4 regions of the Serratia sp. K1WW1 genome follow, and region 2 is predicted to be linked to each of the others. Evidence: predicted binding sites of a transcription regulator. Region 2 holds the regulator's gene; each other region holds the start of a gene.
The links. Region 2 encodes CRP, which controls carbon source genes, mostly activating them, when cyclic AMP is high. Its sites were predicted from a motif close to ATGTGANNNNNNTCACAT; they were not measured.

Region 1 (4,905 bases), 2.3 Mb from region 2:
GGATCGCCTTCTGTTGGTTGCCACCGGAGAGGTTCATGATCAGCTGTTCGGCGGTGGGGGTTTTGATATTCAGCGCGCGAATATGGTGATCGGCATTGCTGGTTTCCCAGGCGTTATCGATCAGGCAGCCCGCCTTGATGCTTTTGCGGCGTGCGCTGATGTTGATATTGTCGCGCACCGAGTGCACCGGAATGATGCCGTCGGCCTTACGATCTTCCGGGCAAAGCATTACTCCCGCACGGATAGCATCGATCGGTGAACGGACATCAAGCCGCTTGCCATCGAGCATCAATTGGCCCGCAGTGACCCGCGTGGCGCCAAAAATCCCTTTCATCAATTCGCTGCGCCCTGCGCCCACCAGACCAAACAGGCCAACAATTTCTCCAGCACGTACGTTAAGGCTGATAGGCGTTTTCACCCCAACGGCCTGCAGTTCGGTCAGTTGCAACCGCACTTCTCCCAGCTCGCGTGGCTGATAGCCATATACATCGCCAAGATCGCGGCCCACCATCGCCTGCACCAGCACTTCATTGTTTACCTGCTGCATATCGTCGAAGGTGCGCACATAGCGGCCATCCTTAAACACGGTAATGGCATCACTCAGCGCAAAGATTTCCTCCATCCGGTGTGAGACATACAGGATCACTCGCCCTTCGGCCCGCAGCTCGCGGATCACCCGGAACAGCTGCTCAATTTCACGTGCCGACAGCGAACTGGTCGGCTCATCAAACGCAATCACTTTGGCGTTACGCGCCAGGGCCTTGGCAATCTCCACCATCTGCCACTGGCCAATCGACAGGTACTTCAACGGGGTATCCGGATCGATGTCCAACCCGAGGTGTTCCAGCTGTAAGCGGGACTCATAACGCAGCAGTTTACGATCCACCAGGCCATGTTTGGTCGGCAACTGGCCAAGGTAAATGTTCTCTGCCACGGTCATTTCCGGCACCAGATGCAGTTCCTGGTAGATAATCGCCACCCCGGCGTTCAGCGCGTCAGTGGTATTGGCAAACTGTACGGCTTGCCCCTGGAGGTGGATCTCCCCTTTGCTTGGGGCGTAATTGCCGCTGAGGATTTTCAGCAGCGTCGATTTCCCGGCGCCGTTTTCCCCCATCAGGGCGTGGATCTGCCCGGCCTGACAGCTGAAACTGATATCATCCAGCGCTTTGACGCCAGGGAAGCTTTTACCGATGCCTTTAAAAGCCAGATAGGGCGTGACGGCAGTCATAGTGCTTTCCTCAATGCTGTGCGATAAATGGCCGCCCGCTTGGTACAGGCGGCACGCTCCTTACATCAGGCCTTTTTTCTGCAGTTCCACCTGGAAGTTGTCACGGGTGATCAGCACCACATCAGTCACTTCGGTGAACTTCTCTGGTTCCACGCCTTTCTCTACCCAGTCATGCAGCATCTGAATGCTCTTGTAGCCATGAATATCCGGGCTTGGCAGCAGTGAACCGTAGAAGCCGGTTGCCTGTTTCTTGGAAAGCTCGCTTACCGCATCAACGCCGTTGATACCAATGCCGATCACGTTAGGCGCTTTAAAGCCCTGGCCTTCTGTGGCACGCACGCCGCCCAGCACGGTGTTGTCGTTCATCCCGACGATCAGCCAGTTTTTCACTTCCGGATGCTGCACCAGCATCGAGTTGGCGGCATCAAACGCCCCTGGGATATCGTTGGATTTGGTCGGTACCTTGTAGATTTGCTGTTGTGGGAAACCCGCGGTTTTCAATGCGTCCATCGAGCCACCGGTACGGCGGCGTGCCGTGTCCAGTTCATCGGAGGTGATCGCCATTACGCCGGTCTCTGCCACTTTCCAGCCACGCTTGTTCATCTCTTTCCACAGCTCGGCACCTTGGCGCTCACCTATCTTGGTGGCCGCCATCATCACTAGCGGCACGCTCTCCATCGGCTTGCCTTTGGCATTAACAAACTGGTCGTCAACCGCGATCACTTTCAGGTCGTAGCTGCGTGCCTTGGCGACAATCGCCGAGCCGAGTTTTGGGTCTGGAGTGCAGATAACAAACCCCTTGGCCCCGCTGGCCGCCAGGCTATCGATGGCATTGAGGGTTTTCTCGCCGTCCGGCACGGCAATCTTGATCACTTCAAACCCCAGGTCTTTACCCGCCTTGTCGGCAAATTTCCATTCGGTCTGGAACCAGGGCTCTTCTGGCTGTTTAACCAAAAAACCCAGTTTCATGGTCTCTGCGATAGCTGAATGTGACATAACCGCCGTCAGACCGATCACTGCCAACGCCTTAGTGAATTTATGCATGGTACTCTCCGCTGTTTTGCTTTCATCGGCAGAAAAATCGGGCCGCCGTGAAAGCGTTATCATTATGAGATCCTGTCACGACAATGGCCTTATATCTCGCTTCTTGCCGTAGACTCAGGTAAGACGCAAACAGTTTTAGCCGGTATTTGTTAGTTAAATGTAGAGCGCTATCACATCCCGAGATAACAGCAGATATGTGCATACATTTAGCAAATTTAACCAAGTGATAACTTTTGACCCCCATCACAAAATCACTGTAGCAAGCAGAAAAGTGCATACTTCCAGCCAATGCTTCCTCACCTGCCTCCCCGTCCCGCTCCTATCGTTAATCTCAACCTAACAAGTAAGGAGTCCGCATCATGACGGCAGGTGCTATTGCCCTGGGATTAGACTTCGGCAGCGATTCAGTGCGAGTACTGGCTGTCGACTGTCAAAACGGTAACGAACTGGATACCGAGGTGGTCTACTACCCTCGCTGGCAGCGTGGTGATTTCTGTAATGCCGCGCAGAACCAGTTCCGCCACCATCCACTCGACTACATCGAAGCCATGGAGCAAGCCATCGTCGCCGTGGTGCAGCGCATGAGCCAGGAACAGCGGCACGCCGTGGTCGGGATTGGGGTTGATTCCACCGGCTCCACTCCCGCCCCGATTGATGAACATGGCGACGTGTTGGCGTTGCGGCCAGAGTTTGCCAGCAATCCCAATGCCATGTTTGTGCTGTGGAAAGACCACACCGCCATCGAGGAGGCGGAGGAAATTAACCAACTGTGCCGCCGTGGCGATTTCCCCGATTATTCGCGCTATATCGGCGGCGTTTACTCCTCTGAGTGGTTCTGGGCCAAAATCTTGCACGTTTCACGCCAGGATGAAGAGGTACGCCACGCAGCCGCCTCTTGGGTTGAGCTATGCGACTGGGTACCAGCATTGCTTTCTGGCACTACCGCACCGGATCGGTTAAAGCGCGGGCGTTGCAGCGTTGGGCATAAAACGCTGTGGCATCCGGACTGGGACGGTTTGCCACCTAAAGCCTTCTTTGCGGCCCTGGATCCGATGCTGGTGGAAGATTTGCCCTATCCACTGTTCAACGGTTCCTACACTGCCGATTTGCCGGTAGGGACGCTGAGCAAAGAGTGGGCCACACGGCTTGGGCTATCAGAAAGCGTGGTGCTGTCCGGTGGCGCCTTTGACTGTCATATGGGGGCCGTGGGAGCCGGTGCGCAGCCCTATACGCTGGTGAAGGTGATTGGCACGTCGACCTGCGACATTCTGATCGCCGATCGTGAGCGCGTGGGCGATCGTGCCATCAGCGGCATCTGCGGCCAGGTGGACGGCAGCGTGGTGCCGCAAACCATCGGGATGGAGGCCGGGCAATCCGCTTTTGGCGATATGTACGCCTGGTTCAGCCGCCTGCTGAGCTGGCCACTGCGTGAAGCCGCCAAGACGCAACCGCAACTCCAGACACAGCTACAACAAATCGAGCATGACATGCTGGCCGCCCTGACCGCCGCCTGGGCCAAAAACCCGTCTCTTGACCATCTGCCAGTGGTATTGGACTGGTTCAATGGCCGCCGCACCCCCTACGCCAACCAGCGCCTGAAAGGGGTGATCACCGATCTCAACCTCGGCACCGATGCGCCCACGCTGTTTGGTGGCTTTATCGCCGCAACGGCATTTGGCGCCCGCGCCATCATGGAGTGCTTCGAACAGCAGGACATTCCCGTCGATAACGTGCTGGCTCTAGGCGGTATTGCCCGCAAGTCACCGGTGATTATGCAGGTTTGCGCCGATGTGATGGATCGTCCGCTACAGATTGTCGCCTCCGACCAGTGCTGCGCGTTGGGTGCCGCCATCTTCGCCGCCGTGGCCGCCGGGCATTTCAGCGACGTTCCGCAGGCTCAGCAGCATATGGCTTGCAGTATTGAACGTACTTTGCAGCCCGATCCCGCAAACGTCGCGCGCTACCAACAACTTTATGAACGCTATCAACAGTGGTGCCAGGCCGCAGAACCGCGCTTTGCCGCAACCACCAAAAATTAATACGCCGGGGCAGATCCCCTCGGCTCAATAAAACCTCTAGATCCAGGAGTTTTTGATGAACATCTTTAAGCAACGTGAAGTGTGGTTCGTGATTGGCAGCCAGCATCTCTATGGCCCCAAAACCCTGCAACAGGTGATGGAAAATGCCGAGCAGGTCGTGAACAGCCTGAACCGTGACGCAGGTTTACCGGTGAAGATGGTGCTGAAACCGCTGGTCACCACGCCGGACGAAATCACCACTGTCTGTCGTGATGCCAACTATCACCAGGACTGCGTCGGCATCATCACCTGGCTGCACACTTTCTCACCGGCCAAAATGTGGATTGCCGGCCTGTCTATCCTCGATAAACCGCTGCTCCAGTTCCATACCCAATTTAATGCCGAGGTTCCCTGGGACAGCATGGATATGGACTTTATGAACCTGAACCAGACCGCCCACGGTGGCCGCGAGTTCGGGTTTATCGGTGCCCGTATGCGCCAGCAGCACAGCGTGATTGCAGGCCACTGGCAAGACAAAAATGCCCAGGAGCGAATCGCTCAATGGATGCGTGTTGCCTGCGCCAAACAGGAAAGCCAACAGCTGAAAGTGGCGCG
Region 2 (4,905 bases):
ACAGGCCAAGCGCAGAGAACGACCCACGCCAGCCGATGTGATCCAGGCAATAGACCGCGACCAGCGGCCCGACGGTCATCGCCAACCCGGCGGAGGACAGCAGAATGGACTGCGCGAAGGTGCGCTGTTCCAGTGGGAAATTCGCCACCACCGCCTTGGCGCAGGAACACGGATAGCCGGAGTGGCCAATGCCGGACAGGAAGCGGAACGTCACCAGCAGGCCCAGGCCGAACCCCAGAATGCCAAAGCACAGGGCGAATCCCCCCAGCAGCAGTAACGAGCTGCACAGCACTTTCTTAAAGCCAAAGCGGTCATTGAGCCAGCCCGCCGGTATCTGGAACAGGGAATACGCCAGGAAAAACATCCCGGTAACGTAGCCCAGTTGTTCCGGCTGTAGATTGAACTCGCGTTCGATAGGTAGCAGCGCAAAACCCATCACGGTTTTATCGATGTACACCACGACATAGCCCACAAACAGCAAAAAAATCATTAGCGAACGATTTTTCATCGCCGATATTCCTTTAAGTTATCACCCAGGCTGCCCACCAGCGTGGCGGGCGTAGTTTAATAATGTGATCCAGGTCACTTTATAGTTTTAATAACAGTCACTTACATCAACGCGCTGAAATTATCGCCTTTTGCCGAGCGGCATAAGATACAATTTTGTAAGGGGTGATGCTTTTTATTGATAGGGTGGGGAATGCGCTATTTACCGAAGTTACAGCAGTTGAAAGTCTTCCAGCAGGTGATCCGCAGCGGCAGTATTCGCGGGGCGGCACGCGCGCTGGAGCAATCTCAACCGGCGGTGAGCCGCACCATCCGTGAACTGGAACAGATCCTGGAAACCCAGTTGATCAATCGCAGCAGTCAGGGAATGACGCTGACCGAAACCGGCCGCGCCTTCGCCCTGCGAATGCAGTTGATCCTGGAGGAATTGCAGCGCGCCGCCGACGAGATCCAGCAGTTGAATCAGCATTCGCAAGGTAACGTCGCCATTGGCTGCTCTTCGCTACTCGCCCTGACGGTATTACCGGAACTGGTCGAAGCCTTTAAACAGCCGTTTCCGCAGGCCAATCTCCTAATCCGTGAAGCGCAGCTTTCTACGCTACTGCCAGCATTGCGCGAAGGCCGCCTGGATTTTGCCGTGGGTACCGTCAGCCCGGAACTTCCTCTGGAGGATCTGGTGCGTGAACCGCTGTTCAACGCCTCTTTTTGCATTATCGCACGCCAGGGGCACCCACTGGCGCAGGCCACCTCGCTGGACGAACTGCGTGAGGCCAAGTGGTTATTACCGGAAACCGATATGGGTTATTACCAGCAGTTGCGTGCGGTATTAGGCACCTTCTATCAGCAATTGAGCCGTTCGCCCATTCGCTCGGACTCGGTGACCTGTGGCTTGAATATGGTGCTGGAGGCGGATTATCTGACTATCGTGGCGCGGGCGATGAGTGCACCGTTCCATTTGCAGCATCGGCTGGTGGCATTGCCTATCGACACCTTGCCACAAGCGCAATATTGCGTGCTGTATTCACAGAAATCGCCGCTAACCGTGACGGCACGGCGATTTCTTGATTTATTGCGTGCACACTGCCTGCGCTACCCTTGGTAGGATCAGGCCACTTCGCGGATTTCGAAGCTGTGGGTAATGCTGGCGGCTTTACCCAGCATCAAGGAGACGGAGCAGTATTTCTCGGCAGAAAGATCCACCGCACGCTCGACAATCTTATCGGTCAGCCCTTTGCCGGTGACGATAAAATGCAGATTGATATGGGTAAACAGACGCGGTGCTTCTTCACGACGCTCGGAGGTCAGTTTTACCTCACAGTCACGCACATCGTTACGCCCTTTTTGCAGGATCGACACCACATCGATGGCGCTACAGCCGCCGACGGACATCAACACCATTTCCATCGGGCTTGGCGCTTTATCGCCTGCGTTGCCATCCATCAGAACCTGGTGACCAGACGCAGACTCACCCAGGAATGTCAGCCCTTCTACCCACTTAACTCTTGCCTGCATGTTACACACTCCGGTTAATTTCTTAAAAACAGGGTACGCTTTCGCATACATTCTGGCAACGTAACCTGACGCTAATCATGCTGAAGCGAGACAACACAAGACACCCGCCTCACTCTGTGCTACAAACAGAGCCGCAATAACTCTTTCCAGGTCACCGATTTCAGGGATATGTCCAAGGAAAGGCCCCTATATTGGTTTGTTAACAGAATGTAGCTTGCAGCTCTCCCTGCAAGTTAATATGCTAGAGCACAAGCGTATTTCTATAACACGCCTCAAAACCTGTTGATAGCCACAATTAAAACACCGGGCTATAAGCACGTTTTACAGGGAACTCTGACCCCTGTGATACAAGGCAGCGATAACAACAGAGGATAACAGCGAATGGTTCTCGGCAAACCGCAAACAGACCCGACTCTCGAATGGTTCCTGTCTCATTGCCATATCCACAAATATCCATCGAAGAGTACGCTTATTCACCAAGGTGAAAAGGCCGAAACGCTTTACTACATCGTCAAAGGCTCCGTCGCGGTGCTGATTAAAGATGAAGAAGGCAAAGAGATGATCCTGTCCTACCTTAACCAGGGGGATTTCATCGGCGAGCTAGGATTATTTGAAGAAGGCCAGGAGCGTAGCGCCTGGGTACGGGCCAAAACCGCCTGTGAAGTGGCTGAAATTTCCTACAAGAAATTCCGCCAGTTGATCCAGGTTAACCCGGATATCCTGATGCGCCTGTCCGCACAGATGGCTAACCGCCTGCAAGTCACCTCAGAGAAAGTGGGTAACCTCGCCTTCCTTGACGTTACCGGCCGCATTGCACAGACCTTGCTGAACCTGGCAAAACAGCCTGATGCCATGACTCACCCAGACGGCATGCAGATCAAAATCACCCGCCAGGAAATTGGCCAAATCGTCGGTTGCTCACGTGAAACCGTCGGTCGTATTTTGAAAATGCTCGAAGATCAAAACCTGATCTCCGCGCACGGCAAAACCATTGTCGTGTACGGTACGCGTTAATCCCCAGAGAAACGGTGCAGCAATGCGCCGTTTCTTTACCTGCTGAATAGCCAACCATGTGGCGCCGCCTGATCTACCACCCGGAAGTCAACTACGCACTGCGGCAAACGCTGGTGTTGTGCCTGCCGGTGGCGTTTGGTTTGCTGATTGGCAACCTGCAACTCGGCATGCTGTTCTCGTTGGTGCCCGCCTGCTGCAACATTGCCGGGCTGGATACGCCACACAAACGCTTTTTCAAACGCCTGGTCGTGGGCGGCTCCCTGTTCGCACTCAGTAGCCTTCTGCTGCAACAAGCCTTGCTGTGGGATCTGCCGTTACCCTTGCTGATGCTGGCAATGGCGCTGTTGCTCGGCGTAAGCGGTGAGATCAGCCCGCTGCACGCACGCCTGCTACCAGCCGCATTGGTCGCCGCCATCTTTTCCCTCAGCATGGTAGGCACCGTGCCAATCTGGCATGCCCCTTTGCTGTATATCGTCGGCACCGCCTGGTACGGGCTGTTTACCTGGGCCTGGTTCAAGCTGTGGAAAGAGCAGCCGATGCGCGAATCTCTAAGCCAGCTGTATATGCAGCTGGCCGACTATTTTGAAGCCAAATACTCATTACTGACGCAGCACACCGATCCTGAAACTGCCCTGCCGCCGCTGTTGCAACGCCAGCAGAAAGTGATGGACCTGATCAGTCTGCTATACCAACAGCTTAATTTCCTGCCCCATGCCAATAACCTGGAGCAAAAGCGCCTGCGACGTACGTTTCAGGTGGCGCTCGATTTGCAAGAGCACATCACCGTCAGCCTGCATCTGCCGGAAGAAGTGCAAAAGCTGGTGGAGCAAAGCCAGGCCGAAGCGATTATCCGCCGCAACGCCCAGGTGATCGCCACGCGCCTGCGCGTTGTGGCCGACGATATTCTCTATCATCGGCACTCTGCGCGTTTCAGCATGAAGAATGAGCTGGCGGCGCTGGAAAAAGTGGCCTCACAGCATGCCGATAACCCGGTTGGGCAGTTCTGCTATTACCACTTCAGCCGCATCGCGCGCCTGCTACGCACTCAGCACCCACTTTACCGCCGCAATCTGATGGCCAATCAGTCACGCCTGCCTTTCTGGCCTGCGGTGGTGAGCTATCTGTCGTTTAAATCCAACGCCCTGCGCAACGCCGCCAGGCTGGGGGTCATTCTGGCGGCAGGCAGCAGCCTGGGTATGCTGTTCAACCTGCCAAAACCCTATTGGATCTTGCTGACCATCATGCTGGTCAGTCAAAACGGCTATAACGCCACGCGGGTGAGGATCCAGCACCGTGCCCTCGGCACGTTGGCCGGGCTGGTGATTGCCGCTGGACTGTTGCAACTACAAATGCCGGAAAGCGTGACGCTGAGTATCATGTTGGCCATCACCCTGGCGGCCTATCTGATCCTGCGGAAAAACTACGGGCTGGCGGTGATGGGCTTCACCGTGACCGCCGTCTACACCTTGCAGCTCCTGGCGCTGAACGGTACCCATTTCCTGGTTCCCCGCCTGATCGATACCCTTATCGGCTGCGTACTGGTGTTTGGCGGCACGATCTGGCTATGGCCGCAGTGGCAGAGTGGCCTGCTGCGTAAAAACGCCCATCAGGCTCTGGAGCACGATCAGACGGCACTGCGACTCTTGCTGGAAGAACAGGAACCCGACCCCAGCGAGCTGGCCTACACGCGCATGCAGGTCAATCAGGCACATAACGCCCTGTTTACCTCACTCAATCAGGCGATGCAGGAACCGGGGTTTGAATCGAATTATCTGGCTGATATGCGGCTGTGGATCACCCATAACCAGTTTATCGTTGAACACCTGAATGCGATGACCATTCTGGCGCGCGAGCACTATATGCTGACGCCAA
Region 3 (4,905 bases), 2.6 Mb from region 2:
GGTGTAGAAAATATGGTCACGCAGGCGTACCGGGATCATTTTGGCATTGTAAGTCTGGTTTTCTTTCAGGCTGAAAACCTGTGAGGTCCCCGATTTGGCCGCTATCTGGTAGGGCGCGGTATGGAACAGCTTATACCCGGTGCCGTTAGGCAGGTTCGCCATGCCATACATACCATTGCGCACGATCCCCCAATACGGCGATTTGGCCTCGCCAATCTGTACGGCCTGCTCTGGTGGCTGGTAGCGTTCGACTTCCCGGCCCCGTTTCATCGAATACAACAGATGCGGCGTTTTCACCCTGCCGCTGTTGATCAGCGTGGTCAGCGCTTTCACCATCTGGATCGGCGTAGCGATCCAATACCCCTGGCCAATACCCACCGAGACGGTATCACCTTGGTACCAGCCTTTCTTGTGTACCCGTTGCTTCCATTCCCTGCTCGGCAGCACGCCGCGATATTCCTCGTTCAGATCGATTCCCGTCGGCTGGCCATAGCCAAACTGGCTGAGCCACTGGTGGATCCGGTCGATCCCCATCTCATAGGCAACCTGATAGAAGAAAGTATCGGCCGATTCCTCGATCGCCTTGGTGACGTTCAGCAGGCCGTGCCCGGTTTTCAACCAGTCGCGATAGCGGCGCTGCGTTCCCGGCAAGGTCCAGGTGGGGGCGCCAAAGAAAGTGGTGGTTGGGGTGATGACACCCGCAAACAGTGCCGATACCGCCATATAAGGTTTTACCGTTGATGCAGGCGGGTATAACCCCTGCGTAACGCGGTTAATCAGCGGTAAATCCGGATTACTGAGCAGCAACTTATAGGCCTGATAGCCAATACCTTTGACGAACGGGTTGGGATCGTAGCTAGGGCTGGAGACCATCGCCAGAATACCTCCGTCGCGCGGATCGGCAACCACCACCGCCGCCCGTTGCCCTTTGAGCAAGCCTTCAATGTACTGTTGCAGGTGCAGATCCAGCGTCAGATAGATATCTTTGCCCGCCTGGGGCGGTTTTTCCTTCAGCAGGCGAACGATACGCCCGTGGTTATCCACCTCCACTTCCTGATAGCCGGTGGTGCCGTGTAACTCTTTCTCGTAATAGGCTTCCAGCCCCTGTTTGCCAATATTGTGGTCGGCCGCATAATTTTGCGCCAGGCCCTGCTGCTCCAGCTTTTTGACGTCGTTATCGTTAATGCGCGAGACATACCCCACCACGTGAGCCAACTGTGCCCCGTAAGGATATTGCCGCTGCTGGTAGGTCTCGATGGTCACACCGTCAAAGCGATACTGGTTTACCGCAAAACGAGCCACCTCGGTTTCACTAAGCCCTGCCTTGAGCGTAACAGGCTTATAACGGCTATTGTGGTGCATATCGTCGCGGAAGGCAGCGATGTCATCCGGCGTCAGATCTACAATGGGCGTCAGGTTTTGCAACAGCGTTGCCATATCGGTAATCTTGCTGGGGGTCACTTCAATCTGATACAGCTGTATGTTGCGCACCAGCGGGATGCCGTTGCGATCGAAGATCAGGCCACGATGGGGGGCAATGGGCAGCATCTTGATGTCGTTTTGATTGGAGCGCGTCTGGTAAAACGCATGCTGTTTAATCTGCAACTGATACAGGTTGAAAACCAGCAAGCCAAAACAGGCGACGACCAGCACCATCGCCACGCAGGCACGGCGAATGAACAACGTTTCTTCGGCGGGATGGTCACGGAATGGATCTTGTAATTGGGCCATGCGCAGAGTCTTACCTGTTTGACTGGGCGAAAAGCCGGCAAGCATAGCGTTAATAATCCAGGTACTACATTAAAAGGTTGCTAATGATTTGGCATAAATGTTTCAACATATTGGAATGTTGCCGGGATTTGTCAGACAGGCCATAACGACTATTGAGCCACCAATTACTCCAATGCTACAATGTGATGCAGATCACACTAATAACCTAAACCACCGTCTATCCAATACGTTTCAGCCCCAAGGTCTGATACCAGGAGCTGGCTGCGGCATTGGTAGCAAAGGATCACCTTCGATGAGTACCATAGCCACTGGCTTTATTATGATGCGCTGGGAATTACTGAGCGCAGTGATGATGTTTCTGGCCAGCCAACTGAATGTGGTGTGCCGCAAGGCCAGCCGTAACGGCATGGCGTTTATGTTCAGCAGCCTCGGGCTGTTCACTAGCTGCTGGTTTGTGATGGGGCTGATGGGCATGTCCTTCAACCTGGCAGGCATTATGCAATTCTGGGCGTCATTTAAGGACGTCTTCATCGATGTCATGAGCCAGAACCCGACCGCCTTCCCTCTGCCATAACCGTTTTTCCTGTCTAGATGGCGCAGTATACTGCGCCCCTACATTGCGGCACACTCGTCCTTTATAGGCTCTATTGTAAAATGGAAAATATTATACGTTACGATATTTTGTACTGAATGACATCAACTCGCCATTGAGGTCGATATTTTCCTTATGCCAGCTTGTTGTTGTTTCTCCAGATATAGCCCCCTCAAGTTAATATCCCCAACGGCGACAGTTTTGCTGGCAATGACTTATTGAGATGAATACCTTTTCGCTTCAGCAGGCTGATGGCTTTTCAATATATACTGTACTCCACAATGTGATCGCTGCGGTAATCAACGTACGTCCGTTGCCGCGGTAAGATTAATCTTTTATCTCGTGAGTCAACTTTCTTCTCACACCCCATTAATTTTCATGAAAAGTCATCGGCACTTTCATTGAAAATGAATGATCCCTCCATGAGTAATTATCACTATGGTTTAGGAAAAAACTTAAGAATTATACCCGAGAACATTCCAATAAATATTCACATGATGAATTTAAATACAAAAAACATTCAAAAAGACAATTGATAACCTTCATTTACTATATTTAAAATTGTAGAGTCACACAACATCATCACAATAAAATTCATAGATCAATGCCATAAAAAACTATTGACATTTAAATTACACAATAAAATCAATGGATAATTTTTTTAAAACTCTCTGTTAACCATCATTATTGATATTTGCATTTGTATTGTTAAAGTTTTAAACTAAAAATATAAAATGAATGATAAGAAAAACTAATGTCACCCTATTAATAATGACGCCACCTATCTACCTGATTTAAATAGGCATGCGATTCAACTTAATTCAATGAATACCTCCGGCTATTTATTATCTAGGAACATGATTTTTTCTTTTCTTTATAGGGAGAAGATTAGGCCGAACTGTCAGTCATCGAACCATTTTTAATTAAATGCTGGGGTCACATTTGCATTTTATGCGCAATGAATATTTTCTTAGCTTAGTGTTTACCAATACCTACATGTAAGTATTGACTTCAAAAAGAGGATGGAACCAATGGAGTTGATTTTGATCTCGCCGTATACCAGAATGTTCTGGAATGAGTATGTTCTTAAGCCTCAATCATCTGAGTACAATCTAGTAGTGGATCAGTCAATTGAAGGGCCGCTTGATATTAACAGGTTGCGATCAGCTGTAGAAGGACTGGTACGCGACAACGTTTTATTTCAGCATGTTTTAAGTGATAAAAATGAGCAACTTCAGTGGGTCAGGTCTGAAAAGGAAATAACGCTTGAAATACATGATGCCTCATGCGATATAGCCACTTTGGTCAACACTCCTTTTAACCTCATGGAAGGGCCTCTTTGTCGTTTTTATTTAATTGAACTGGGCTCACAGCGCTACAATTTCATCGGTATACTACACCATATACTGATCGATGGCTTATCTGGTCAAGAGTTTTACGACACTTTATCCCGCTACTATAATCAAGGGCCGCTGGTATCGCCAAATGCCCATACCCCGGTACACCTGCAACAACTCTATCAACAGTATGCAACTGATGTATCACGATTGAAACATGAGCTCAACTCTCCGTCTTTTTGGAGAGAGTTATTGGCGGACTGCCCTCCCCGTATCGACCTGCCCTACATTCATGGTCAATCAAATACAACTTGTACATCAGGTGAAGTAAGATTCAGTTTGCCGCTTTCCGAATGGAACAATCTGAAATTCGGGGTGAAGCATGCAAATTCATTCTTGATTTTCAAGACGTTATGGGCACTATTAATTGCCCGTCAGTCTGAACAGAAAACGGTATATATCGGTTATCCCGTTGCTGCTGAAGGAGGAGATGAACTCTATTATGGTGCCCAGGTAAACACAGCCGTCTTCCCACTCCGGCTGTCACCACAGGACACTTTTGCCAGCCAGTATCTGGCTACTCTTAACTACACCAAAGCGCTTAAAGCTTCAGGGAAGTTGCGACACTCCAAGCTGCCCATCGACGAGATATTAAGTCAGAGCCAGATCAAGCAGTTAAACGTTAATTTTACTCAAGCCTACCTCAAAGACTCACCGCTAACCTTCAAAGGGTGCCGGATGAGTATCAATCACCGTTTTAATATTGACTTGGCGGGTTCTGAGCTGTTGCTGGAGTATCAGCAATCAGAGAAGACATTTGATTTCAGGCTGAGATATAGACCAGATTTGTTCGATGAAACTCAAATGCATGAAATGGCGGAACAATATCTTCATTTGTTACGCTCAACATTGAATGAACCCAAGCGGCCAATTTCTACCTTCTCACACCTGACAACCCAGCAAGAACTAAGCCTGTGGGATCGCTTCAACAGTCATGACGTTCCGCCTTCAGGCTCCCAAAACACATTGCTCAGCGGGTTTGAGAAAACCGCCAATATTTATCCGGAACGTATTGCTCTCAAAAATGACAGTGAACAAATCAGCTATGGGGAACTTGAGCATCGCAGTAGTCGATTGGCTCAGCAACTACGTATGGAATACCGGCGCATTTGCGGTCAGGAAATGCCCACCGATACCTTGATCCCGCTCTATTTACACCGGGGTATGGATGCCGTGGTTGCCATA
Region 4 (4,905 bases), 390 kb from region 2:
TCAGCCGCTTTGCCCAGGCCCAAACGACTCAGGTTTGGCAGGGTCAGCGGGCCGCTACGGCCCACGTTGGCTTCGCCGCGCGCACAGGCAGCAGCGATATGGCCAAGGGTATCGGAACCTTCATCGCCAAAGCTTTTGGCATCTTCACTCGCGCCAATGCCGAATGAGTCTAGCACCATAATAAACGTACGTTTCATCATACTCTCCTGCGTATTCACGCTGATACCCTGCGTCTTTCAAGCTACAGCGTTGTTGGCTGCGTGCGCTCACCCCAGTCACTTACTTAAGTAAGCTCCTGGGGATTCACGCACTTGCCGCCTAGCTGTAGCTCGAAATCCATTGGGTATAAACAGTCACAAAATTCAAAACTGCCATTGAACGTTTAAAAAATGTTATTGAGAGATGCGTTTGTAAACCACCGGCGTGACTTCTGGCGCTTTGTCGCCCAGAACCATCGCGCTGCGTACCGCATCTGCCGCCTGCTGCCAGCTTTCTTCGTCGTTGGCATGGATCACCGCCAATGGACGCTGGGTATCGACAGTGTCGCCCAGGCGAGCCACATCGGTCAGGCCCACGCTGTAGTCGATGCTGTCGGTCGCACGACGACGGCCACCGCCCAGTGACACCACCGCCATACCCAGTGCACGGGTATCCATCGCGGTAATGATACCTGGTTTCTCGGCATAAACCGGCTTGGTTAACGTCGCGGCTGGCAGATAGCTGTCGTAACGCTCGATAAAATCGCTTGGGCCTTTCTGTGCCGCCACCATGCGGCCAAAGATTTCCGCCGCTTTGCCGTTATCCAGCACCGCCTGCAGTTTGGCGCGTGCGTCAGCATCGTCGTTAGCCAGGCCGCCAGACAGCAGCATTTCCACGCTCAACGCCATGGTCACTTCCAGCAGACGCGGATTGCGATATTCCCCGGTCAGGAAGCGTACCGCTTCACGCACTTCGACCGCATTACCGGCGCTGGAAGCCAGCACCTGGTTCATATCAGTCAGCAGCGCGGTCGTTTTGCAACCGGCACCATTCGCAACGCCCACGATCGCCTGGGCCAAATCGTCAGAAAGCTGGTAGGTAGGCATAAAGGCACCGCTGCCAACTTTCACATCCATAACCAGCGCATCCAGCCCTTCGGCCAGTTTCTTCGCCAGAATAGAGCCGGTGATCAGCGGAATGGAGTCGACGGTAGCGGTGATATCGCGCGTCGCGTAGAAACGCTTGTCTGCCGGAGCCAGTGAGCTGGTCTGGCCGATGATCGCCACGCCAACGTCTTTGATGATCTTACGGAACGCGTTGTCGTCCGGGAAAATATCAAAGCCAGGGATCGCTTCCAGCTTGTCCAGCGTACCGCCGGTGTGGCCCAGGCCACGGCCTGAAATCATCGGCACGTAGCCGCCACAGGCTGCCACCATCGGGCCAAGCATCAGCGAAGTCACGTCGCCCACGCCGCCAGTGGAGTGTTTATCCACAATCGGGCCGTTCAGCGACAGGCTTTTCCAGTCCAGCACCGTACCAGAATCACGCATTGCCATGGTCAGCGCCACACGCTCAGGCATGGTCATGTCGTGGAAATAGATGGTCATCGCCAGCGCGGCAATCTGCCCTTCTGACACCACGTTGTCACGAATGCCGTTAATGAAGAAGCGGATCTCGGCTTCGCTCAACGGTTGCCCGTCACGTTTTTTACGGATTATTTCTTGTGCCAAGAACAAAGTAGCCCCCTGTTTTAGCTGATATTAGGAAGACTCGACATACCATAGGGAAGCGTTATCCACGCTGTAGTATCCGAAAGAAAACAGTATGCCGCGAGATACCCAATGGATTTCAAGTTGTAGCTAGGCGGCAAGAACGTAAATCCCCAGGAGCTTATACATCATAAGTGACTGGGGTTTACGTTCGCAGCCAACAACGCTACGGCTTGAAAGACGAAGGGTATGAAAATCAGTAACCGTTGCCAGCGGCTTGGGTGCTATGCCCCAGCGTGGTCAGTAGGCTGGCTAACAGGCTCGACGCGCCAAAGCGGAAATGGCGCGCATCGGCCCAGTCTTCACCCAGCAGACGCCCGGCAAGTTGCAGATACTGTTGAGCATCTTCTGCGGTACGCACGCCACCGGCTGGCTTGAAGCCAACGGTTTTGCCTACGCCCATATCACGGATCACGGTCATCATCAGCTCAGCGCTTTCCAGCGTGGCGTTGACCGGCACCTTACCGGTAGAGGTCTTGATAAAATCAGCACCGGCCTTGATAGAGATCTCAGAGGCTTTACGGATCAGTTCCGCCTGCTTCAGCTCACCGGTTTCGATGATCACTTTCAGCAGCACGTTGGCAGCGGCGCAGGCCTGCTTGCACTGTTTGACCAGCTCAAACCCGACTTCCTCATTACCGGCCATCAGGGCACGGTAAGGGAATACCACGTCAACTTCATCGGCACCGTAGGCGATGGCCGCACGGGTTTCTGCCACGGCGATGTCGATATCATCATTGCCATGCGGGAAGTTGGTGACGGTGGCGATACGGATATCTGGCGTCCCCTGCTCACGCAGCGTTTTGCGGGCAATCGGGATAAAACGCGGATAGATGCAGATGGCGGCAGTATGGCCTGCCGGGCTGTTCGCCTGACGACACAACGCGATCACTTTCTCGTCGGTGTCATCTTCGTTCAGCGTGGTTAAATCCATCAGGTTCAGCGCGCGTTGCGCTGCTGCGGTTAATTCGGTCATAAAACTCTCCAACTGAGCATTCTGATGTTGGCGAGCGGACTTGGTTCCTTGAAGATAGCGCGCGGGATAGTCTTCCCACGCCAGCAACTGAGATCCTTCTCACCGCACATAGCCCTTCGATTTTCGCATAGCCAGCAATCGCCATTTGAACACGATCACTCTGGCATATTTGTGTTCTGATTCACACTACACAGGATAGCACTGTAACAGGACTGAATTATATGTGAAGATCATCACAAAATAACGCGATATTGTTCACAAATTCACTAAAGAGACGGCGGTCGTCAGGCGAATGCCCTTTTTGCAGGTAACCAGGCCCCTTCAGGAGCCTGGTTGTTGATATCAAGTATAGCTTACAACGCCAGGAAGAATCCGGCGATGGTGGCGCTCATCAGGTTGGATAAGGTACCGGCTGCCACCGCTTTCAACCCGAAACGAGCAATGTCGTGACGACGGCCTGGTGCCATGCTGCCTAGACCACCCAGCAGGATCGCCACGGAAGACAGGTTGGCAAAGCCGCACAGCGCAAAGGAGATGATCGCCTTGGTGTGCTGTGACAACACCTGTAGCCCCTCAGCGGCCACCACGTCATCTGGACGCAGGTAGGCACCAAAGTTCATGTAGGCCACGAATTCGTTAACGATCACCTTCTGGCCGATAAACGAACCCGCCACCATCGCTTCACTCCAAGGCACGCCAATCAGATAGGCGATAGGTGAGAATACCCAGCCCAGGATCAGTTCCAGCGACAGCTGTGGGAAATCGAACCAGCCACCAATACCGCCAAGAATACCGTTAAGCAGCGCGATCAGAGCGATAAATGCCAACAGCATCGCCCCTACGTTCAACGCCAATTGCATACCGGATGCCGCACCAGAGGCTGCGGCATCGATGACGTTTGCCGGGCGCTCGTCTTCGGCGATCAGCTTCATCGCATCGGCTCGGTCTTGGGTATTTTCGGTTTCCGGCACCATCAGTTTGGCAAACAGCAGCCCACCCGGCGCGGCCATAAAGGAAGCGGCGATCAGGTATTCCAACGGTACGCCCATCTGGGCATAGCCCGCCAGCACGGAACCGGCTACCGAAGCCAGGCCGCCGCACATTACGGCAAACAGCTCCGACTGGGTCATGGTGGCGATATAAGGGCGCACCACCAGCGGCGCTTCGGTCTGCCCCACAAAAATATTGGCCGTGGCTGACAGCGATTCGGTCCGTGAGGTACCCAACAGCTTATGCAAACCACCGCCGAGGAGCTTGATCACCACCTGCATGATGCCCAGGTAATAGAGCACCGCAATCAGCGAGGAGAAGAACACAATCACCGGTAACACACGCAGGGCGAACACGAAGCCGCCACCGCCGAACACTTCAAACATTTTGTCGGAAACCAGGCCACCAAAGATGAAAGCGATGCCCTCGTTACCGTAAGCGATGACGTTTGCCACCCCTTCCGACATGCCACCAAGAATACGGCGCCCGACCGGGACATAGAGCACCAGCGCGCCAATGCCAACCTGGATGATAAACGCGCCGAGTACGGTACGCAGTTTAATAGCGCGCCGGTTGCTGGAAAGCAGCACCGCAATGGCGATCAAGACCACCATACCGATCAGGCTCATGAAGAGTTGCATACGAGTATGTCCCTGTTACGAAGAATAAATGCCCCCGGCCCGCTGGATGAAACGGGTTGCCCAAGGGCGATAATGGGACGCAATTATACTGAGGGAGGCAGAATGAGACTCGTTTTATGTCACAATTATATACAAGTGGAAGCAACTGAAAATCACACAACGTGATTCAAATCACATTTAAACTGAGGAGTGCGGATCCAATGCAAACAGGGATTGGCTATTTTGTTGTAGCTGTTCGGCAATGTCGTCGGCAGATTCAGGCCGCAGTTGGCAAAGGACCTGAAATACTTCCGCAGCCCGCTCAGGCCGGTTAGGCTGCCCCTGATAACCCGCCAACGGCATGTCCGGCGCATCGGTTTCCAGCAACAGTGAGGTCAACGGCAACTGCGCCATCACCTGGCGTGTCTTCTGCGCCCGCTCGTAGCTGACCGTGCCGCCAACGCCAATATAATAACCCAGGCGAATAAAGGCCTGCGCCTGAGCCAGGCTGCCAGCAAAGCCATGCACCACACCACGGCGCGGCACCTCGGTACGACGCAATGCGGCAGCT

Region 1: ACX9GU_RS14700 (arabinose ABC transporter substrate-binding protein) is a predicted target of CRP. The motif match lies at 2,504-2,521, and genes of this name have one in related genera.
Region 3: ACX9GU_RS13525 (YjcB family protein) is a predicted target of CRP. The motif match lies at 1,912-1,929, and genes of this name have one in related genera.
Region 4: deoC (deoxyribose-phosphate aldolase) is a predicted target of CRP. The motif match lies at 2,946-2,963, and genes of this name have one in related genera.

What each region holds. Positions count from the first base shown of each region.
Region 1 is NZ_CM147697.1:3,260,517-3,265,421, forward strand. Features, by position in the region: gene araG (L-arabinose ABC transporter ATP-binding protein AraG) at 1-1,228, opposite strand, end outside; gene ACX9GU_RS14700 (arabinose ABC transporter substrate-binding protein) at 1,289-2,272, opposite strand; gene ACX9GU_RS14705 (ribulokinase) at 2,632-4,311, shown strand; gene araA (L-arabinose isomerase) at 4,367-4,905, shown strand, end outside.
Region 2 is NZ_CM147697.1:5,556,842-5,561,746, forward strand. Features, by position in the region: gene ACX9GU_RS25310 (MFS transporter) at 1-508, opposite strand, end outside; gene ACX9GU_RS25315 (LysR substrate-binding domain-containing protein) at 701-1,609, shown strand; gene ACX9GU_RS25320 (OsmC family protein) at 1,612-2,019, opposite strand; gene crp (cAMP-activated global transcriptional regulator CRP) at 2,401-3,033, shown strand; gene ACX9GU_RS25330 (YccS/YhfK family putative transporter) at 3,090-4,905, shown strand, end outside.
Region 3 is NZ_CM147697.1:2,975,670-2,980,574, reverse strand. Features, by position in the region: gene mrdA (penicillin-binding protein 2) at 1-1,731, opposite strand, end outside; gene ACX9GU_RS13525 (YjcB family protein) at 2,024-2,305, shown strand; partial or broken gene ACX9GU_RS13520 (Tn3 family transposase) at 2,457-2,650, opposite strand; gene ACX9GU_RS13515 (non-ribosomal peptide synthetase) at 3,355-4,905, shown strand, end outside.
Region 4 is NZ_CM147697.1:5,164,700-5,169,604, forward strand. Features, by position in the region: gene deoB (phosphopentomutase) at 1-197, opposite strand, end outside; gene deoA (thymidine phosphorylase) at 393-1,715, opposite strand; gene deoC (deoxyribose-phosphate aldolase) at 1,945-2,724, opposite strand; gene ACX9GU_RS23350 (NupC/NupG family nucleoside CNT transporter) at 3,078-4,355, opposite strand; gene ACX9GU_RS23355 (TatD family hydrolase) at 4,533-4,905, opposite strand, start outside.